3 regions of the Neobacillus sp. GCM10023253 genome follow, and region 3 is predicted to be linked to each of the others. Evidence: riboswitches for the same ligand, from Rfam matches in the RefSeq annotation. Region 3 holds a riboswitch; each other region holds the start of a gene.
What was found. Region 3 has a riboswitch for cyclic di-GMP ahead of ACFPA1_RS22880 (OmpL47-type beta-barrel domain-containing protein). Riboswitches for the same ligand answer to the same signal wherever they lie in the genome.

Region 1: another riboswitch for cyclic di-GMP. It lies ahead of ACFPA1_RS07650 (hypothetical protein); the one in region 3 lies ahead of ACFPA1_RS22880 (OmpL47-type beta-barrel domain-containing protein).
Region 2: another riboswitch for cyclic di-GMP. It lies ahead of ACFPA1_RS23970 (OmpL47-type beta-barrel domain-containing protein); the one in region 3 lies ahead of ACFPA1_RS22880 (OmpL47-type beta-barrel domain-containing protein).

The regions. Positions count from the first base shown of each region.
Region 1 is NZ_JBHSHV010000006.1:34,461-36,731, reverse strand. It holds gene ACFPA1_RS07655 (metallophosphoesterase family protein) at 1-730, shown strand, start outside; cyclic di-GMP riboswitch class I at 970-1,057, shown strand; gene ACFPA1_RS07650 (hypothetical protein) at 1,086-1,301, shown strand; gene ACFPA1_RS07645 (TIGR03943 family putative permease subunit) at 1,374-2,240, opposite strand; gene ACFPA1_RS07640 (permease) at 2,254-2,271, opposite strand, start outside.
Region 2 is NZ_JBHSHV010000027.1:83,813-86,083, forward strand. It holds cyclic di-GMP riboswitch class II at 27-108, shown strand; gene ACFPA1_RS23965 (hypothetical protein) at 145-642, shown strand; cyclic di-GMP riboswitch class II at 944-1,027, shown strand; gene ACFPA1_RS23970 (OmpL47-type beta-barrel domain-containing protein) at 1,058-2,271, shown strand, end outside.
Region 3 is NZ_JBHSHV010000026.1:40,343-42,613, reverse strand. It holds gene ACFPA1_RS22885 (flagellin) at 1-582, shown strand, start outside; cyclic di-GMP riboswitch class I at 662-749, shown strand; gene ACFPA1_RS22880 (OmpL47-type beta-barrel domain-containing protein) at 802-2,271, shown strand, end outside.

The sequences.
Region 1 (2,271 bases), on a different contig from region 3:
CACACCTGGGGTAAAAGACATAACGGGTACTGGAAACATGAATCTTCTTATCAAAAATTCAAAAGGTACAGATGCGGCATTCAACCTTTGGTTGCTTGACAGTGGAAGATATGCCCCTCAAACGATTGCGGGACAAGATTTTAAAGGATACCCGACATGGGACTGGCTTCGTATGAACCAGGTCAACTGGTATTATGAGACATCGAAAAAACTTGAGCAGCAGTGGGGGCATAAGGTTCCATCGCTTGTATTTATTCATATCCCGCTTTGGGAACATAGATTTATGTGGTTCGGAAGTGTGGACGGAAGAACAGATGCTGATCACGCAAATGCTGTAAACAAACATAATATTGTTGGAGAAAGAAATGAAGAGGAATGCCCAGGGCCAATCAACAGCGGAATGTTTTCAGCTATGCTGGAAAGAGGAGATGTCAAGGGGGTCTTCTGCGGACATGACCACGTAAATACTTATATGGGTAACTATTATGGAATCCTGCTCGGCTATTCCGGCAGCACTGGTTTTGGTGCATACGGCCTTTCGGGGGCTGATCGAAACAGATTGCGCGGTGCCAGGGTTTTCAATTTAGACGAAAACTCAAAGGACGTACTAGTGGAAACTCATATGGTGTTTGCTAAAGATTATGGCATCGATTTGACAGCCAATGACCAAAGTATTGCACCTGGGCCAATAGATGAAGGCAAAAAGAATGAAAAAGTGGTAAGAAATTAAATCATGGGAATTGAATTCAATTTGATTATTTTTTTCATAACATAATCAATTCAAACCCAAACTGGACGCTTAAAAAATTAAAAGTTTTATTTAACATCCCTGCCAACAAGAAAGCTGGCAGGGATGTTAACAATGGAATCAAATTTATAATTGTCACTTTTCTTAGTTTATGTTTACCATAAAAAATATTTTTATGTAATATTTGAAAAAATTGTAATATAATATAAATAATTAGTTTATTTAGATAAAGGCAAACCACTCGAAAGATTGGGACGCAAAGCTACAGGTCTAAGGGTTCGATGAAACTAGGATGGCTGAGCTGCCTAAAATAGTAGATATTTTAGGGGGATTTCATTTGACTACACTTGCTTATGACAACGAACTTGAAATGGACGTGGTGGAACTTAGTGATGAAAATATTATAGAGAGGTACATAACAGCTTTACTAAAAATGGCCGACAAAAATTACAAATTGTTAGAAAAAGAATTGTTGAAAAGAAGGTTATTTTTGGTTGCCTTAGAACGCTATGATAGAAAAAAGACGTTTTTCCAGACTGGCATTTCTGATTAGAGGCGCAGAAGCCACTCGAAAAAGAAAGCTCCAAGGACTTTTTAAAGTGCTTGGAGCTTTCTTTTTTTTATATTAAAAACTATTCCGATAAACATACGCATCTTTCGGTTGTGAAATAATTTTATAATCCGTCACTTTTAAAATAGGGATTTTCATTTTAAAAGGTTGATAATACATCGTGTCCATCGTTCCCGTTACTTCGTACCACTGATCATTTGGGATGTGGACATTTTCAGGAAATTGAATCATCATTCCGAACACACCAGAGTCAGCAATACAGTGAATAATCCCAAATCGGAATAAAAAGATTTGGTTGCCATTTAACCCCGGACCGTTATATGAAAAACCCTTCATCGTCATGGTTTTCCCAACAAATTCCCCGGAAAAATTGTAGATGACTTCCAGGCCTTTTAAATAGTCCTCATCTGTTAAGGTAATATGGTCATTTCCTTTATACGATTTGAATTCCTTTTTGACTAAATCCGTAAATGCATCCTGGCCCATAAATTTACTCATGTCGGGATTTAATATTTGATGCATGCCATAACGGTCGGCCCCGTCCTCTAAAGTAGGAAAACTAAATCCTTTGGCATTAACTAATTGTGAATCTAGGGTCGCTACCGGCAAAAACACACCTGTCAAAGCGGGAAGAACAATCATCGTATACGAAACCGTTCTTTTTAGCTTTTTTCCAAAAGAAGGCTTTTTATGGTCATGTGAATGATCATGATGGCATTCATGACATTCCAATTCTATCTCTGATTTTTTCTCTTTAAGGTACCATCTGATTCCTTCTACAATAGTTAGGAAGAATAGGGCATAAATCATACTGTAGGAAAGAAAGGAATACTTCATATTAATATACTTCGAAATGTTTCCTGATAAATGCAAATAGAAAAACAAGTTGGTAAACAATAATAAAATCACGACGCGAAACATTTTCTTCCCTCCTTTACAGTAATAGTGAACC
Region 2 (2,271 bases), on a different contig from region 3:
ATAGTTTTTAAATTGGATTTACATCCTTTACTTGGGGAAGCTTTGAAGTATAGCCTTAAATTGGACACTTGGGCTATATGGAGCTAGTAGTGTAACCGGCCCTCTTAGGTTTTAATAAAAACTTTTCTAAGAGGAGAGAGGTCTATGAAGAGGATTTTATCAGGGGTAGCAGCAGGAGCTTTAGCTCTAGGACTTATGGCAAGTTCAGCGTTTGCTGCAGTAACATTCGACTCATCATCAGGAATAGGTTTTGTGGGTAAAGGTGATGTTCAAACTGCTTTAGGCTACAATAATGCCCAAATGCAGAAAGAGGCTAATAATCTCGTTTTCACGTATAAAGCGGAAGATACTTATGCAATAACGGTCACATGGGATACTGGTGAGGGTACAAAGGGGGAGCAAACACATTATGTAACGCATGAAAGAACCTCTTCTATTGATAGCAATGTTTCATACGATCCAAGAAAAGCTAACCAATATACTGGTTTTAATCTGAAAGGATACGAAGGCATTTTAACGGAGGTTGGTGACATCCCTACAATTGGGGAAGAGTTCCCAGGGAAATCAGGGCATATTGTGACTAACGTTGAGAAAGTTTCAACTACCGGCACATTATATGTAAATGGGATTGCTATTCAGTAATACTCTGATTGTGTTTGCAGACTTTGCATGTGAGAGAAGGTGCTCTTAAGGGGTATCTTCTTTTTTGGATTGAATGAGATTCTACAATTCTTTAATAACTTTTGGGGGTTTTGTTGAATTTTGCCGAAAACTAGTTGGAACATGTCGAAGGGAAAAAATACCTATAAACTATAGTTTAAATTATAATATTTTCATAGATATATAGTTCTATAAACAGAACACACCCTATAAAGGTGATATCGATATAGGGGTTAATGGGAAGAGGGTGAGCTATGGAAATTATCATTTCAGGTAATACTTTTATACTTTGGGAAGCGATGATATATAACCGGCAATCTGGACACTTAGGTTATATGGAGTTAGTAGTGTAACCGGCCCTCTTAGGTAGTTCGAAATTAGTTCTAGGAGGATAATCATGAAAAAAAGAGCTCTACGAAAATACCTTAATATAATTTTAATAATTGTATTAATGGGATCATTAAGTTCACCTGGGTTTGTAAATGCCGCTGGAAATGAAGATCAAGGTGCCGGAACCCCTGAATTTTGTGCAAAAAATCCAACACATAAGTCGTGTGCAGCTTATCAAGATAAAACAGCTCCATCATCGCCAACGATTAACTTAAGTCCAAATGTAACTGATTGGACCAATCAGAGTGTTTCGTTTACCCTTACACCAGGAGAAGATACACAGGGTGGGAGTGGAGTTGATAGGACTGAATATAAAATCGGGACTAACGGAACATGGCAATCTTACAACACCGGACAGAGTGTCACAGTACCTGGTGAAGGTGTAATAACAATATTTGCAACCTCAACAGATAAAGCAAATAATACTAGTGCTGAAGCTACAGCAGTTGTAAAAATAGATAAAGCAGCCCCTACAAGCCCAATCTTAACGGCTTCACCAAGTGATTGGACGAACCAAGATAAAGTTACTGTTACTTTATTACCTGGAACCGATAATGGAAGCGGTGTTCTAAGAAACGAATACAAGATTGACAGTGGGAATTGGAAAGAATATGGAAATAGTCCGATTGAAATAACCTCAGAGGGTGTAAAAACAATTTATGGTCGAACGATTGACCGTGCAGGCAATATAAGTTTAGCGGGAGAAACTGTAATAAAAATTGATAGAACGGGCCCAACAACACCAGAGATTCTCCTAAGTACATCCAATTGGACGAACGAAGATGTTACTTTTACTATAACCCCTGGGATTGATAGTGGAAGTGGATTTCAAAAGACTCAATATAAAATTGGAGTAAGCGAAGACAATTGGATAGATTATACCGAAGGCGCTCGAATAACAGTTACAAATGAAGGGGAAACAACAATTCAAGCCAGAACACTGGATAATCTAAATAACCCTAGTGCAGTCGCAGAGAGTGTAGTAAAGATTGATAAAAACGCCTCCTCCCGTCCAACTATCCTATTAAGTCATCCGGATTGGACAAACACAAATGTTACCTTTGAGATTCAAAATGGCGTAAAAACTGGTGGCAGCCCGATTGTAAAAAGTGAGTATAAACTAAATGACGGGAATTGGACCGATTATAAGGCATCTGGAGAAATAACAGCAGAAGGCGTTACCAAAATAACAGCCCGGACAATTGATGAAGCAGGTAATGA
Region 3 (2,271 bases):
AAAGATGACTTCATCGCTCAGGTAGATATTAATGGAGATAACGCTGCGGGTACTGGAGATGGAAGAATTGCGGTTCGTTCCAACTCTGTTGTTCAAGTTTCCAATCTGCAATTATCATTTAAGGATACTATTAATGCTGCTGATCAATCTACCATTACAGTGGGGTCAGCTAACAACACAGTTTCAATTCATGTAGGAGCAAATTCTGGTCAAACTTTGGAAATTGGTATAAATGCAATGGACTCAGTCGCATTAGGTCTTAAGAAAGATGGTGTAAATATCTCACTAATGAGTGAAGTAAGTGCTGAGGATGCATTAAAAGTTTTAGATGGTGCAATCAGCAAAGTTTCTTCTGAACGTTCTAAACTTGGGGCAATTCAGAACCGATTAGAACACACAATCAACAGTCTTGGAACCTCTTCCGAAAACTTAACAGCGGCTGAGTCGCGTTTACGTGATGTTGATATGGCGAATGAAATGATGCAATTTACGAAAAATAATATCCTTTCTCAAGCAGCTCAATCTATGCTTGCACAGGCTAACCAACAGCCTCAAGGCGTTTTACAGCTTCTTCGTGGTTAATAGCTGATTATTCCAATTAAAAAGAAGTCTCTTGTTTGAAGGGACTTCTTTTTAAGCTACGGGTATATATATTTTCTTTCGTGAAAAAGGGCAAATTACAGGAAACTGTAGGACGCAAAGCTGCGGGACTAACCTTTTGCCAAAAGTATGTCAGCCGGGTTGCCGCATTATAGTGCCTTTTTCGCATATGTTTTCACATTTTTTTTGGGAGGAAAAGGTATGGGAAAAGTAAGAAGGAAATTATCTTTCCTTGTATTATTTGCATTGTTTTTGCAATTATTTTCACCGATTACATCGGCATTTGCAGCGAGTAATCTAACTACGGCTCCAGCAAATTTGCGCTACTCTCTCGATGGTATAGATAATATCATTTTAAGATGGGACGGGATAACCGGCGCAAGTGGATACCGCGTATATGAAAAAGTAGGGGAAGAATATGTCTTAAAGAAACAAACAACAAACCTTTATTTGTACGTGGCAAGTGTATCAGAAGGAACTCACTCGTATACGGTAACGGCTTATAATAGCACAGGAGAGTCTCCGTATTCAACATTATTAAATGTTGAAATTAACTATCCTGATATGCAAGCACCTAGCGGCGTAACTTCAAATATTATGAACGGCAATGATGTTTCATTAAAGTGGAACCTAGTTGAGTTTGCTACAAACTACAAAGTCTATGAAGTTAAAAATGGCCAAAGGGAATTACTGGCTTCACCATCAAAAGGGTATCAATATTTTACTAATGTTTCTGAAGGTGAACACGTTTATGAGATCACGTCTTTTAATACACAGTATGGAGAATCAGCCCCAACTTCCTTAGTTGTTAATGTTGTTTTTCCAGATATGGCCGCACCGAGCGGTTTAACTTCTTATATCAATGATTTTAGTAATGTTATTTTAAGATGGAATGATGTAACATATGCTGATTCCTATCGTATATATCAAATTGTCGATGGTGAAAGAAAGTTAATAACCACTACAACTGATACAAAACAATATGTAACTAACGTTCCAGAAGGTGTAAATGTTTATGAAGTCACCTCTTATAGTTCCAAATATGGTGAATCAACCGTTGTAAGCACAATTACGGTTACTATTGCCTACCCGGAAATGCTTCCGCCTAATCAAGTTTACCCATATTTCTATAATGGGAACGATCTTTTGCTTATGTGGTCTTCTGCGGCATATGCCGACACATATAAACTTTATCAAGTAATCAATGGCCAAAAACAATTGATAACAACCACCTCTAATCGTTCGTATTACTTTAGTAATCTGCCGGAAGGTGACTATACATTTGAGATCGTATCAGTGAGCGATCGTTTTGGCGAATCTGTCCCGAAAATTTACAATGTATCAGTTGTATTCCCGGAAATGCAGGCACCAAAAGCCTCCATTGAGAAGGATACTCCAAACAGCGCATTTATTAGCTGGTCTACTGCTCCTTATGTAACTGAATACGAAGTTTATAAATTAGTAGATGGTGAACCTGTATTAATCCAAACAACAACAAAAAATTCTTATTATGCAACTGATTTAGCTCAAGGCAAACACGAATACACCGTCATTGCCAAATCGGACCGTTTCGGTAAATCAGCCTTTTCAAATGTTGTTGTAGTAGAAGTGTTTCCTGTATTACCGGCACCTCAAGCAAGCCAACCCGAAGTTAATGGAGATTCATTAAAC